One region of the Streptomyces sp. NPDC058758 genome, then DNA from elsewhere that is predicted to be linked to it. Evidence: predicted binding sites of a transcription regulator. Region 1 holds the regulator's gene; the other holds the start of a gene.
The links. Region 1 encodes HspR, which represses chaperone genes until heat shock. Its sites were predicted from a motif close to TTGAGNNNNNNNNNCTCAA; they were not measured.
Positions count from the first base shown of each region.

Region 1 (7,531 bases):
CTCGGTGCAGGTGGAGAAGTCGAGCAGGCCCTTCCAGGAGAACTGCTCGACCTGGGAGACGCCGTAGACGTCGTCCTCGCCCGGGTCCTCGAAGTCGACCGGCTTGCCGCCGGTGGTCATCGGCTGGAGCGCGCCGAGCGCGGTGGCGCCGTCGGCGTTGCGCTTGAACCAGATGTTCGGGAAGCCGAGGAAGCGGTGCCAGGCGACGCCCATGTTGGTGTTCAGCGAGACCACGATCATCCAGATGAACGAGGTGCTGATCTTCACCATGGCGGTGAAGTAGATGAGCGTCTGGAGGGTACCGACCGACAGGCCCTTGAAGGCCAGGACGAGCGGGTACGAGGCGAAGTACGCGGCTTCGTAGCCCTCGACGTGGTGGATCGCGCCCTCCAGGCCGCGGAGCACGTAGATCGCGAGGCCGATGGTGAGGATCACGTACTCGACGAAGTACGCCTGGCCGGCCTTGGAGCCGGCGAAGCGGGACTTGCGGCCGGCGCGCGAGGGCAGGCTCAGCAGGCGGATGACCATCAGCACGGCGATGCCGAGGATCGTCATGACGCCGATGAACTCGATGTAGAGCTCGAAGGGCAGGAAGCCGCCGATGACCGGCAGCGTCCAGTCGGCCTGGAAGAGCTGGCCGAAGGCCTGCGCGAGGGTCGGCGGCAGGGTCAGGAAGCCGACCGCGACGAACCAGTGGGCGAAGCCCACGATGCCCCAGCGGTTCATCCGGGTGTGGCCCAGGAACTCCCGGACCAGGGTGACGCTGCGCTGGTAGGGGTTGTCCGTGCGGGTGCCGGCCGGGACCGGCTGGCCGAGCTTGAAGTAGCGGACGAACTGGCCGATGGCGCGAGCGAGCAGGGCAACGCCGACCACGGTCAGCGTCAGCGACACGATGATCGCGGCGAGTTGCATGACGGGCTCCTCGGGCGGGCCCGGGGAGCGGCGGGGGCGGCCTGTGCTCGCCTCACCCTCACCATCGCCCAGAGCCTACTAAGCGGTAACTTAATTAGTCCGTGCTGAGATTACCGTTTCCGGCCGCCTCTCTGTAGCGGCCCCTGCGGTGATCTGTGTCGCTCAGGCAAGCCTTGCCGCGCGGGCGGAGGCGCGACGGAGACGACGTCGGCGGACTGCTGGAAGCGTACGCGCCAGAACGGCCAGGTCCATGCCGAGCCAGTGGTGGTCCACGTAGTGGAGGTCGAGCAGCTCGCGCTCCTCCCACGGCAGGTCGGAGCGGTCGCTGATCTGCCACGGCCCGGTCAGCCCCGGGCGGACCGAGAGCCGGCGCCGCGCCTCGCCCGTGCACTCCCGGTGGCCGGGGGAGAGCGGGCACGGTCCGACGAGCGACATCTGGCCCCGCACGACGTGCAGCAGCAGCGGCAGCGCGGCCAGCGGACCGCGGGTGCGCAGGGTCAGCATCGTGAAGGGCCGGCCGCCCCGCCCCGCCACCGTGCGGCGGCGCAGGAGGGGGCCCTCCCGGGTGAGCGCGAGGGAGAGGGCGGCCGCGCCGAGCACCGGCGCGAGGAGCAGCAGCAGCGCCGTACCCCCGACCAGGTCGAAGCCGCGCTTGAGGTCGACGCTGCGATGGTCCGCCGTCATGCCCCGGCCCCCTCCGGCTGAGATCATGGGATATTCGTGGGATATGCCTGCTCTGCCTGCTTTGCCCGACAAGGGGCACCAGGACTCTGCCACTTCCTCCGCCCCGCGTCAGGTAACGACGCGCCCCCTGCGTCTCTTTGAGCGAGGAGGAGGGCGAAGAGTTGAGCCCACCCGACTCAGGTCTGTTGACGCCCCGCGTTCCGTCATGCATCCTTGAGTCAGTTCCACTCAAGTCAGTCAGCTGGAGGAATCGAAATGGCACGTGCGGTCGGCATCGACCTGGGTACGACTAACTCCGTCGTCAGCGTTCTGGAAGGCGGCGAGCCCACCGTCATCACCAACGCCGAGGGCGCCAGGACCACGCCGTCCGTCGTCGCCTTCGCCAAGAACGGCGAGGTGCTCGTCGGCGAGGTCGCCAAGCGCCAGGCGGTCACCAACGTCGACCGGACCATCCGGTCCGTGAAGCGCCACATGGGCACCGACTGGAAGATCGAGCTGGACGGGAAGAACTTCAACCCGCAGCAGATGTCCGCCTTCATCCTCCAGAAGCTGAAGCGCGACGCCGAGGCCTACCTGGGCGAGAAGGTCACCGACGCGGTCATCACCGTCCCGGCGTACTTCAACGACTCCGAGCGCCAGGCCACCAAGGAGGCCGGCGAGATCGCGGGCCTCAACGTCCTGCGCATCGTCAACGAGCCGACCGCGGCCGCCCTGGCCTACGGCCTCGACAAGGACGACCAAACGATCCTCGTCTTCGACCTCGGTGGCGGCACCTTCGACGTGTCCCTCCTGGAGATCGGCGACGGCGTCGTCGAGGTGAAGGCCACCAACGGTGACAACCACCTCGGCGGCGACGACTGGGACCAGCGCGTCGTCGACTACCTGGTGACCCAGTTCAAGAACGGTCACGGCGTCGACCTCTCCGCCGACAAGATGGCGCTCCAGCGTCTGCGCGAGGCGGCCGAGAAGGCGAAGATCGAGCTCTCCTCCTCGACCGAGACCTCCATCAACCTGCCCTACATCACGGCCTCCGCCGAGGGCCCGCTGCACCTGGACGAGAAGCTCACGCGCGCCCAGTTCCAGCAGCTCACCTCGGACCTCCTGGAGCGCTGCAAGGTCCCCTTCCACAACGTCATCAAGGACGCGGGCATCGCCCTCTCCGAGATCGACCACGTGGTCCTGGTCGGCGGTTCGACCCGCATGCCGGCCGTCGCCGAGCTCGTCAAGGAGCTGACCGGCGGCAACGAGGCCAACAAGGGCGTGAACCCGGACGAGGTCGTCGCCATCGGCGCCGTCCTCCAGGCCGGCGTCCTCAAGGGCGAGGTCAAGGACGTCCTGCTCCTCGACGTGACCCCGCTGTCCCTCGGCATCGAGACCAAGGGCGGCATCATGACCAAGCTCATCGAGCGCAACACCACGATCCCGACCAAGCGGTCCGAGATCTTCACGACGGCCGAGGACAACCAGCCGTCCGTGCAGATCCAGGTCTACCAGGGCGAGCGCGAGATCGCGGCGTACAACAAGAAGCTCGGCATGTTCGAGCTGACCGGCCTCCCGCCGGCCCCGCGCGGCGTCCCGCAGATCGAGGTCGCCTTCGACATCGACGCCAACGGCATCATGCACGTGACCGCGAAGGACCTGGGCACGGGCAAGGAGCAGAAGATGACCGTCACCGGCGGCTCCTCGCTGCCGAAGGACGAGGTCGACCGGATGCGCCAGGAGGCCGAGCAGTACGCGGACGAGGACCACCGCCGCCGCGAGGCCGCCGAGTCCCGCAACCAGGGCGAGGCGCTCGTCTACCAGACCGAGAAGTTCCTCAAGGACAACGAGGACAAGGTCCCGGGCGACGTGAAGACCGAGGTCGAGGCCGCCGTCGCCGAGCTGAAGGAGAAGCTCAAGGGCGAGGACGCCGCCGAGATCCGCACCGCCACCGAGAAGGTCGCGGCCGTCTCGCAGAAGCTCGGCCAGGCCATGTACGCCGACGCGCAGGCCGCCCAGGCCGGCGCGCCCGCCGGCGAGGCCAAGGCCGACGACGACGTCGTCGACGCCGAGATCGTCGACGACGAGCCCAAGAAGGACGGCCAGGCGTGAGCGAGGAGACTCCGGGCTTCGAGGAGAAGCCCGACGTCCCCTCCGGCGACGCCGCCGAGGCCGCCGAGTCCTCCGAGGACGCGGCGGCCCCGGCCGGGGACGTGACGGACACTGCTCTCCTGGCCCAGCTGGACCAGGCCCGTACGGCGCTCTCCGAGCGCACCGCGGACCTCCAGCGGCTCCAGGCCGAGTACCAGAACTACCGGCGCCGGGTCGAGCGGGACCGGGTCACGGTCAAGGAGATCGCCGTGGCGAGCCTCCTGACCGAGCTGCTCCCGGTCCTCGACGACATCGGCCGGGCCCGGGAGCACGGCGAGGTCGTGGGCGGCTTCAAGTCGGTCGCCGAGTCGCTGGAGACCGTCGTCGCCAAGATGGGGCTCCAGCAGTTCGGCAAGGAGGGCGAGCCCTTCGACCCGACGATCCACGAGGCCCTGATGCACAGTTACGCGCCGGACGTCACCGAGACGACCTGCGTGGCGATCCTGCAGCCGGGGTACCGGATCGGCGAGCGGACCGTCCGGCCCGCCCGCGTGGCCGTCGCCGAGCCCCAGCCGGGCGCCCAGGCGAAGGCCGAGGAGTCGGACGACTCCGCCGAGAAGGACAGCGAGTAAGCAGCCACACCCGCGTGCGGGAGGAGGGACGTCGATGAGCACGAAGGACTTCGTCGAGAAGGACTACTACAAGGTCCTCGGCGTCCCCAAGGACGCCACCGAGGCAGAGATCAAGAAGGCGTACCGGAAGCTCGCCCGCGAGAACCACCCGGACGCCAACAAGGGCGACACCAAGGCCGAGGAGCGCTTCAAGGAGATCTCCGAGGCGAACGACGTCCTCGGCGACCCCAAGAAGCGCAAGGAGTACGACGAGGCGCGCGCCCTCTTCGGGAACGGCGGCTTCCGGGCCGGCGGGCCCGGGGCCGGCGGCTCGTTCAACTTCGACCTGGGCGACCTCTTCGGAGGCGCCCAGGGCGGGCCCGGCGGCTTCGGCGGCGGTGGCATCGGGGACGTCTTCGGCGGCCTGTTCAACCGCGGCGGCGGCGCGGGCGCCCGCACCCAGCCCCGGCGCGGCCAGGACATCGAGTCCGAGGTGACGCTCAGCTTCACCGAGGCCATCGAGGGCGCGACCGTGCCCCTGCGGATGTCCAGCCAGCAGCCCTGCACGGCCTGCTCCGGCACCGGCGACAAGAACGGCACCCCCCGGGTGTGCCCCACCTGCGTCGGCACCGGCCAGGTCTCGCGCGGCAGCGGCGGCGGCTTCTCGCTGACCGACCCGTGCGTGGACTGCAAGGGCCGCGGCCTCATCGCCGAGAACCCCTGCGAGGTCTGCAAGGGCTCCGGCCGGGCCAAGTCCTCGCGCACCATGCAGGTCCGGATCCCGGCGGGCGTCTTCGACGGCCAGAAGATCCGGCTGCGCGGCAAGGGAGCCCCGGGCGAGCGCGGCGGACCCCACGGCGACCTGTTCGTCGTCGTGCACGTCGACGCCCACCCGGTCTTCGGCCGCAAGGACGACAACCTCACCGTCACCGTCCCGGTCTCCTTCACGGAGGCCGCGCTCGGCGGCGAGATCAAGGTCCCGACCCTCGGCGGCCCCGCGGTCACCCTCAAGCTGCCCGCGGGCACCCCGAACGGCCGGACCATGCGCGCCCGCGGCAAGGGCGCGGTCCGCAAGGACGGCACGCGCGGCGACCTGCTGGTGACGGTCGAGGTCGCGGTGCCGAAGGAGCTGGACGACAAGGCCCGCGAGGCCCTGGAGACCTACCGCGAGGCGACCGCCTCGACGGACCCCAGGGCGGAGCTGTTCCAGGCGGCGAAGGGAGCGTGACGCGGTGGAAGGACGACGACGGCAGCCGGGCTTCGGCGGCAGGGCGTACGAACTGACCGACGAGACCCCGGTGTACGTCATCTCGGTGGCGGCCCAGCTGTCGGGTCTGCATCCGCAGACCCTGCGCCAGTACGACCGCCTGGGTCTGGTCTCCCCGGACCGCACGGCCGGCCGCGGCCGCCGCTACTCGGCCCGCGACATCGAACTGCTCCGCCAGGTGCAGCAGTTGTCGCAGGACGAGGGCATCAACCTGGCCGGCATCAAGCGCATCATCGAGCTGGAGAACCAGGTCGCCGCGCTCCAGGCCCGCGTCGCCGAGCTCTCCTCGGCCGTCGAGGGCGCGGCCGCCGCGATGCGGCAGCGCGAGGCCCAGGTGCACGCCTCCTACCGGCGCGACCTGGTCCCGTACCAGGACGTGCAGCAGGCGAGCGCGCTGGTGGTCTGGCGGCCGGCGCCGAAGCGCGGCGAGTAGCCGCCGGTACGCGACCGCACGGCCCCCTTCCGGTGGAGGGGGCCGTTTCGGCGTCCCGGGGGTTTCGGCATCCCGCGCGTGCCGTCTCCGGGCGCGCCGTCCCGGGGCCTGTCGTCCCGGGCGCGGCGCCTCAGGGCGCGACGAGTTCGCCGACGATGTCGCCCACCGTCTCCCACCAGGGCGCGGCGCCGGTGCCGAAGGCGGCGGCCAGCGCGGTGCCGACGGCCAGGTCGAGCGGGGTGGGCCCGGCGTCCCACGCGTCGCTCACCCGCCCGTCGCCGCTGGACTCCAGGGTGCCGATCCGCCGCCCGTCCCGGCTGAGCCGGCTCTCCCCGTACGAGCAGGGCACGAGCCGGTAGCGGTGGCCGCCGACGCGGACGTCCACCCGGTACGAGCGCCGCAGCAGCCGCCCCCGGGCGGGCCGGATCACGGCGGGCGCGCCGTCGACGGTGAGCGTCAGCAGGGCGGCCCTGCGGGTGCCGATGGGCGTGTGGGCGTCGGCGGGCGTCCCCGGGGCCCGGACGAGTTCCACGGCGGGCAGCCCGGCCCCGGTGACGCGGAGGGTGCCGGCGGGGCCGTCGAGCGCGATGTGTGCGTGCACGGTGGTCAGTTGTCCCGTTCGAGGATCCCGGACCGGGCGATGAGGTACCCGAGCTGCGCCCGGCTCCCGCTCCCCAGGGTGGCCGCGAGCTTGGCGATGTGCGCCCGGCAGGTCCGGACGTTCATCCCGAGCCGGCGCGCGATGGCCTCGTCGACGTGGCCTTCGACGAGGAGGGCGGCGATGGAGCGCTGGACGCCGCTGATGCCGCTGAGCTGCGGCTGGTAGGTGACGGGCGCGTCCAGCGGGGTCGCCTGGAGCCAGAACTGGTCGAAGACCCCGCCGAGGTACTCGACGAGGCCCTGGTGGCGCAGTTCGAGGGCGATGGTGCGGTCGCGGCTCGCCGGCACGAAGGCGACCTTGCGGTCGACGATGATGAGCCGGTCGATGATCTCCTCCAGCGTGCGGACCTCGACCTCGGGCCCGATGCGCTCCAGATACGCCAGGGTGATGGGCTGGTGGCGGGCGGTGTGCTGGTAGAGGGTGCGCATCTTGATGCCCCGGCCGAGCAACGGCCGCACCCGGCGCAGGGCTTCGCCGAACGTGTGCGCGCTGCGGCCCTTCCCCGGCTGTACCGTGAGCAGTTCCGAGGTGCATTCGGCCACGGCGCGGTCCAGGTTGTCGTTGATCCGCTCCAGGCCTTCGAGGACGGTGATGGCGTGGGTCATCGACGGGTCGCGTGCGCCGAGGGCCATGAAGGGTTCGAAGGCGTCGGCGAGGGTGACGGTCTGGCGCCGCCGCTCCTGTATCTCCTTCTCCAGCGGGTCGAGGAGGCGGGCGAGGGCGGCCGAAGGGGCCACCGGGCGGAGCCATTCGGCGTCGTCGGGGTCGGGACGCAGCAGGTCCAGCTCCATCAGGCAGGGAGCGGGAGAGATGTCGGAACGGGCGATCCGGCCTCCCCTGAGGGCCTCCGCATAGAGCCGAGTGCCCGGTTCGCACAGGTCTGCGTGCGTGTG
Region 1 covers NZ_JBHYPS010000033.1:66,010-73,540, reverse strand. The annotation lists gene ACFW6A_RS29975 (heterodisulfide reductase-related iron-sulfur binding cluster) at 1-912, opposite strand, end outside; gene ACFW6A_RS29970 (sugar transferase) at 1,075-1,596, opposite strand; gene dnaK (molecular chaperone DnaK) at 1,852-3,687, shown strand; gene grpE (nucleotide exchange factor GrpE) at 3,684-4,298, shown strand; gene dnaJ (molecular chaperone DnaJ) at 4,333-5,505, shown strand; gene ACFW6A_RS29950 (heat shock protein transcriptional repressor HspR) at 5,510-5,977, shown strand; gene ACFW6A_RS29945 (hypothetical protein) at 6,108-6,587, opposite strand; gene ACFW6A_RS29940 (helix-turn-helix transcriptional regulator) at 6,584-7,531, opposite strand, start outside.

Region 2 (7,531 bases), on a different contig from region 1:
GGTGACCCGGATGCGGCACCCGCGTGAAGATTCGGCCACGCCGATCCCGCCACCGTGGAGATCCACCGCCCAGCGCGCGATCGCCAGACCCAGGCCGGTGCCGCCGTCGCTCCCGGGCCCCTGCCGGTCCGGGGCCGTGCCCCGGTTGAACCGCTCGAAGACCTTGTGGCGCTCCGACTCCGGGATGCCCGGACCCTCGTCCTCGACCACCAGCTCCAGCGACTCCGGGTACGGGCCGCGCCGCGCCCGCACGGTCACGCGGCCGTGCGGCGGGGAGTGCTTCACCGCGTTGTCGATCAGGTTCGCCATCACCTGGTGCAGCCGCTCCACGTCCGCGTGGGCCGTCAGGTCGGACGGCGACACGTCCAGGTGCAGGTGCACGTCCGTACGCCGGTGCAGACCGGACGTCGACGGCAGCCCGCGCTGCGCGGCGGCCAGGTTCGCCTCCCGCAGCACCCCCGACAGATAGGGCCACACCTCGAAACGGCGCGCCCGGAGCTGTACGACACCGTTGTCGAGCCGCGACAGGTCGAGCAGCGTCTCCACCAGCCGGCCCAGCCGCTCCGTCTGCTTCAGCGCCGAGCGCATGGTCTCCGGATCGGCCTCCGAGACCCCGTCGACCACGTTCTCCAGCACCGCCCGCAGCGCCGCGATCGGCGTGCGCAGCTCGTGCGAGACGTTGGCGACCAGTTCCTTGCGATGCCGGTCCACCGCCTCCAGGTCGTCCGCCATCCGGTTGATCGTCGAGGCCAGGTCGCCCAGCTCGTCGCGCCGGTCCGCGCCCCGCACCCGCCGCGAGAAGTCGCCCCGCGAGATCGACCCCGCCACCGTGTTCATCTCGTCCAGCGGCGCCGTCAGCGACTGCGCCACGAACTGCGTGATCAGCAGGGTCGCGATCATCGCGAAGATCGTGATGTACCGGAACTCGGTGGACGTGCGGATCGCCACCAGGGCCAGTCCCGAGGTCAGCAGCACCGCGCCGACGACCAGCGCCCCCAGTTTCGTCTTGATCGAGATCGCGATCCGGCGCCTGGACCCCCCCGGGCGCCGCCCCGGCCGGCTCACGGCGCCGGGGTCTCCAGCGCGTACCCGACGCCGTGCACCGTACGGATCCGCTCGGCGCCGATCTTGCGGCGCAGCGCCTTGATGTGGCTGTCCACGGTCCGGGTGCCGGAGGCGTCCGCCCAGTCCCACACCTCCGCCAGCAGCTGCTCCCGGGAGAGCACCGCGCGCGGGGTGCCGGCCAGGCACACCAGCAGGTCGAACTCGGTCGGCGTCAGGTGGACGTCCTCCGCCCGCACCCGGACCCGGCGCTGCGCGTGGTCGATCTCCAGCTCGCCCAGGCGCAGGATCCCGCTGCGCGGGGTCACCGCGGCGAGCGCGGCCCGCTCCACCCGGCGCAGCAGCACGTGCACCCGGGCGGCCAGCTCGCGCATGGAGAAGGGCTTCGTCATGTAGTCGTCGGCGCCGACGCCCAGCCCGACCAGCATGTCGGTCTCGTCGTCCCGGGCCGTGAGCATCAGCACCGGCACCGGGCGCTGGGCCTGCACGCGCCGGCAGACCTCCAGGCCGTCGAAGCCGGGCAGCATCACGTCGAGGACCATCAGGTCCGGCTGCCACGCCTCGGCGGCCTCCACGGCCGCGGGGCCGTCGGTCGCCGTCTGGACCAGGAAGCCCTCCGCGCGCAGCCGGGCGGAGACCGCCTCCACGATCGTCGCGTCGTCCTCGACGACCAGGACGCGCCGCTGGGCCCCCGGAGTGGCCGCACCCTGGTGAGTGGTGTGTGTCTGCTCCATTGCCCCGCCTCGCGTCGCCGATGTCGGTGCAGCAGCCTAGAGGTACCCGCGGCGTCCCGGCTACGCAGGACGGATGCCGAGGTGGACCACGTCCGGGACGCCCCGGGCAACGGGGACCTCTTCCGTCCGTACCCCGCTGAACCCGGCATTCCGCAAGGACTCTTCGAAATCGGCGGACGGCCGGGCCGACCAGACGGCGAGCACCCCGCCGGGGTTCAGCCGGGCGGCGCACGACGCCAACCCCCTTGCCCCGTAAAGGGATTCGTTGTCCTCGGTGACCGTCCAGTCCGGTCCGTTGTCGATGTCGAGGCACAGGGCGTCGTAGGTGTCGGTGGAGGTCTCCAGGTGCGCCACCAGGTCCGTGTGCAGGATCACGGTCCGCTCGTCGGCGAGGGCGCGGCCGGAGAGCGAGGCGAGCGGGCCGTTCCGGTGCCAGTCGATGATCGCCTCCTCCCGCTCGGCCACCGCGATCCGCCCCCAGCGGGGATCCGCGGCGGCGTGCGCCAGGGAGAAGCCGACGCCGAGCCCGCCGATCAGGACGGACGCGCCGGTCCGCACCGGCTCGGGCAGCGCCTCCATCGCCGCGTCCACGAGCAGCCGCTCGGAGCGCCCGTCGGAGGTGTCCATCAGGAAGGTGCCGTTGGCGATGATCTCGAAGTCGGTGCGGTCCCCGGCGTCCCGGCGCCGCAGGACGACCTCTCCGTACGGGCCCTGGCGGCGGTCGAGGGTGACGGGGCTGTTCATGGGCGGTCACTCCGTGTCTCGTCGTGCGGTACGCGTAGTCCCGGCCATCCTCGCCGAGCCCGCCCGCCCGCGACAAACACGTTACGAAGTCGCGGAGTGACGCTGCGCCCCGCCGGACGGGGCCCCGGCGGCCCGGGGGAGCCGGGGGCGGCGGGACCCCGGCGCGCGGGGCCGCCGGGGCCCGGGACCCGGGTGCGCGGAGCCCGGGCGCCCGGACCCGTCAGGGGCGCGGGGCCTCGCGCTCCACGTACCGCTGGACCGCCTTCAGCTCGCGCCTGGCGTCGACCGGGGTGCCGTAGGTGCGGTCCCAGGTGATCGGGGCGACGGTGACGTGCCCCTTGCCCAGCAGCCAGGTGGAGTCGGCGTCCTCGCGGTTCTCGGCGCACTCGACCCCGTCCCCCTCGCCCCCTTCGCACAGGCCGAGGGCGATGTCGAAGGTGTCGCCCGAGCCGCGCTGTTCGTACGCGTGGTAGGCGACCGCCCCGTCGCCGACCCGGGTCCACACCGGGGCCCCGGCCTTCCGGCCGGCGCTGACGTCCGGGTAGTCGACCTTCAGGGCGAAGGCGGAGGTCAGCAGCCCGCGCTCCTTGAGGCCCGCGACGAAACGGGCGCCGAGCTCGGCGTGCGCCCGGTAGTTCTCGCGCGGGAAGTGCAGCTGGCTCTCGTCGCCGGAGGAGGAGAAGGCGATCGCCGGGACGTCCTGGTCGATCGCGGCGACGGCCGCGCCGACCGTGCCCGAGTCGTTGACGCTCGCGGCGACGTTCGGCCCCGAGTTGATGCCGGTCAGCACCAGGTCGGGGGCGCCCCGCCAGCCGGCCTTGGCCGCCAGGCCGCCGCGCAGCGCCAGCTTCACGGTGTCCGCCGGGGTGGCGCCGGGGGAGTCCGGCGCGCAGCCGCCCTCGGCGACGCACACGCCGAAGACCGCCCCGCCGGAGGGCGCGCCCGCGCAGTCGTCCTCGTACCCGGCGGGCAGGGCGGTACGGCGCTGGACGGTGAGCGCGCCGCCGTTGGTCACGGCCGTGCCCTTGCCGGACTGCACCTGCCAGGGGGCCATCACGACGACGTCCGCCCCCGCGGCGCACATCGCGCGCCGCAGCTCGTAGAGGCCGAGGCCGTCGGAGTTGCTCGCCTTGGCGGCCCTCATGGAGTCGTCGTTGGAGAGGAGGATCCGCAGGCCGGCGAGCGGGCGCGACGGGGGTGCGGTCCGGTCCGCGGTCCGGTCCGCGGCGGGAGTGCTCGCGTGGGCGGTGGCGCCCAGGCCGGCGAGTGCGACTGCTGCGGTCAGCGCGACGGTGCGGCGCATGGCGGTGCGTCCTTTCATGGGCATGACAGATCGGAAGGGATCCGGGGCCCGGCCCCCCACGGGCGGGCCCCGGATCGTCCGAGGGGGCGTCAGGACCCCCGCGGTCCGGGGCCGGATCCCCCGTCCCGGGCCCCGTTCCGGATCCCCCGTCCCGGATCCGCCGTCCTTGGATCCGTCGTCCGGTCTCCCGGATCGGGCTCCGGGCCGTGCCCGGGGCCCGCGCGGGGCTTTCCCGGTGCGGTGCCGGCCTCGGCGGGCTCAGGCTAAGTGCGAAAACCGAGTGGGTACTAGGTTTGTCACGTGTGAGCCGGATCACGTCCCCGGGAGCCCGTGCGCGGCCGCGGCTAAGGTGGCCGCATGCCGGAGAAGAAGGTCGCCGCGCCCGCCAAAAGCCCAGCTCGCGGCAGTTACGCCGTCGGTGACGCCCGCCGCCGGCTGATCCTGGAGACCGCCGTCGACCACTTCGGGAAGTGGGGCTTCCACGCCTCCTCCCTCGCCCGCATCGCCCACGACTGCGGCATCACCCAGGGCGGCCTGCTGCACCACTTCCGCAGCAAGGAGGACCTGCTCCTCTCGGTCCTCGCGCAGAGCGAGGAGCACGACGTCGAGCGCCTGTTCGCCGTCGAGCCGGAGTCGTACGCGGCCTTCCTCGACGCCCTGGTCCGGCTGGTCGAGGACAACACCCGGCGCCCCGGCATCGTCCGCATGTTCAACGTCCTCGTCGGCGAGTCCGGGAACGCCGGCCACCCCGCCCACGCGTACTTCAAGGAGCGGTACGCGCGCGTGCTCGCGTACAGCGTCGAGCGCCTGGAGGAGGCCGTCCGCCGCGGCGAGCTCCGGCCCGGCATCGACTGCCGGGGCATCGCCGAGGAGTACCTCGCCGTCATGGACGGCCTCCAGATCCAGTGGGCCCTCGCCCCGGACTCCCTCGACATGCCCGCCCGGGTGCGGGACTACCTCCGCCGCCAGTACGCGGCGATCCGGGCCGCCGACGCGTAGGCCGCCGCGCCCGGCCCTCCGGCGCCCGGGCCCGCGAGGGCCGCGCGGCCACCGGGGAGGTCGGCGGCGGCTCGCGGGAAGCCGCCGGCGGCTCACGGGGAGGTCGGCGGGCCGCCCCCGGGGAGGGCGTCGAAGACGCGCTGGAGGGCGGCGGGCCGCTCGCCGTCGCCCGCGAAGACCGTCCGGTCGTGGTGCGTCACGGCGTACCGGAAGCCGTCGGCCACCGGCCGCCCGCCCGGCCGCTCGGGCACGCGCGCGTAGGCGGGGTCCTCGAGGGCGGCCCGCAGCTCGGCCAGCTCCTCGGCGCCCATCCGCCCGGTGCGCGGCTCCCCGCCCCGGGACGTCAGGGTCCAGGAGCCGTCCTCCCGCACCATCAGCCGGTTGTCCACCCCGGCGAACCCGCCGCTCACCCCGACCTCGACCAGCACCGCCCCGGACCGGGGGTCCGCCGTCGTCCCCTCGGTCCCCGGGGCGGTCCCGGTGCCCGCCGGGCCGGCCGTGCTCGCCGTGCCCCCGCCCCCGCCGGCCGCCGGCCCGTCGGCATCGGCGCAGCCGCCGACCCCGACGACCAGCGCCGCCACCACCAGGGGCACCGCGCCCCACGCCCGCCCGCGCCCGAACCGCCGCTCCGCACCACGCTCCATGCGCCCGAGCATGCCCGCCCCGGCCCTCCCGCGCAGCCGGAACGCGCGGGGGTGCGGGCGGGCTTCGGGGGTGATCGCTCAGAGCGAACAAAGCGCGGGGAACAATCGTGGGCTCACATGCATTGAGTCGGCATAGCTCAACTTGACTGCCGAAGGGGAGATCATGGCTTCTGAGTCCAAGCCGTCCGTGCCGCTGACGCTGCCTGTGCTGCCGCTCGACGACGAGGTCGTGCTGCCTGGCATGGTGGTGCCGCTCGACCTGTCCGACAACGACGTCCGGGCCGCCGTGGAGGCGGCGCAGGCCGCCGCCCGGGGCGGCACGGGGAAGCCCCGGGTGCTGCTGGTGCCCCGGGTGGACGGGACGTACGCCGCGACCGGTGTGCTCGGGATCGTCGAGCAGGTGGGGCGGCTCTCGGACGGGGACCCGGGGGCGCTGATCCGGGGGATCGGACGGGTGCGGATCGGGGCCGGCACGACCGGGCCCGGCGCGGCGCTGTGGGTGGAGGGGAGCACGGTCGAGGAGAGCGTGCCCGACCCGCTGCCCGGAGCCGTGACCGAGCTGGTCACGGAGTACAAGGCGCTCGTCACCAGCTGGCTGAAGAAGCGCGGCGCCTGGCAGGTCGTCGACCGCGTCCAGCAGATCGACGGCGTCGGCGCGCTCGCCGACAACTCCGGCTACTCGCCCTTCCTCACCGTCGAGCAGAAGGTCGCGCTCCTGGAGGCCGCCGACCCGATCGCCCGCCTCCGGCTCGCCACCGCCCAGCTCCGCGAGCACCTCGCCGAGCAGGACGTGGCCGAGACCATCGCCAAGGACGTCCAGGAGGGCGTCGACAAGCAGCAGCGCGAGTTCCTGCTCCGCCGCCAGCTCGAAGCCGTCCGCAAGGAACTGCGCGAGCTCAACGGAGAGAAGGACGGCGAGGAGTCCGACGACTACCGCGCCCGCGTGGAGGCCGCCGACCTGCCCGAGCAGGTCCGCGAGGCCGCCCTCAAGGAGGTCGACAAGCTGGAGCGGTCCAGCGACCAGTCGCCCGAGGGCTCCTGGATCCGGACCTGGCTCGACACCGTCCTCGAACTGCCGTGGAACGAGCGGACCGAGGACCGGTACGACATCCAGGGCGCCCGGGCCGTCCTGGACGCCGAGCACGCCGGCCTGGAGGACGTGAAGGAGCGCATCACCGAGTACCTCGCGGTCCGCAAGCGGCGCTCCGAGCGCGGGCTCGGCGTCGTCGGCGGGCGGCGCGGCGGCGCCGTGCTGGCCCTCGTCGGGCCGCCCGGCGTCGGAAAGACCTCGGTCGCCGAGTCCGTCGCCCACGCCATGGGCCGGAAGTTCGTGCGCGTCGCCCTCGGCGGCGTACGGGACGAGGCCGAGATCCGCGGCCACCGGCGGACGTACGTCGGCGCCCTGCCCGGCCGGATCGTGCGGGCGGTCAAGGAGGCCGGGTCGATGAACCCCGTCGTCCTCCTCGACGAGATCGACAAGGTCGGCTCCGACTACCGCGGCGACCCCGCCGCGGCCCTGCTCGAAGTCCTCGACCCGGCGCAGAACCACACCTTCCGCGACCACTACCTGGAGGTCGAGCTCGACCTCTCCGACGTGGTGTTCCTCGCCACCGCCAACGTGCTCGAAGCCATCCCCGAGGCGCTCCTCGACCGCATGGAGCTGGTCCGCCTCGACGGCTACACCGAGGACGAGAAGATCGTCATCGCCCGCGACCACCTGCTGCCCCGGCAGCTGGAGCGGGCCGGCCTGGAGCCCGGCGAGGTCGTCCTGGAGGAGGCGTCGCTGCGGAAGCTGGCCGGCGAGTACACCCGGGAGGCCGGCGTCCGGACCCTGGAGCGGGCCGTCGCGCGGCTGCTCCGCAAGGTCGCGGCCCAGCACGAACTCGGCGACCGCGAGCTGCCGTTCACCGTCACGCCCGAGGACCTGCGGGCCCTCATCGGCCGGCCGCACCACGTGCCCGAGTCCGCCCAGGACCCGGCCGAGCGGCGTACGGCCGTCCCCGGAGTGGCCACCGGCCTCGCGGTGACCGGCGCCGGCGGCGACG
Region 2 covers NZ_JBHYPS010000005.1:103,509-111,039, forward strand. The annotation lists gene ACFW6A_RS08745 (ATP-binding protein) at 1-1,065, opposite strand, end outside; gene ACFW6A_RS08750 (response regulator transcription factor) at 1,062-1,796, opposite strand; gene ACFW6A_RS08755 (spermidine synthase) at 1,857-2,540, opposite strand; gene surE (5'/3'-nucleotidase SurE) at 2,761-3,843, opposite strand; gene ACFW6A_RS08765 (TetR/AcrR family transcriptional regulator) at 4,201-4,842, shown strand; gene ACFW6A_RS08770 (hypothetical protein) at 4,935-5,486, opposite strand; gene lon (endopeptidase La) at 5,650-7,531, shown strand, end outside.
Region 2: the regulator HspR is predicted to act here: its motif matches at 5,609-5,627, upstream of lon (endopeptidase La).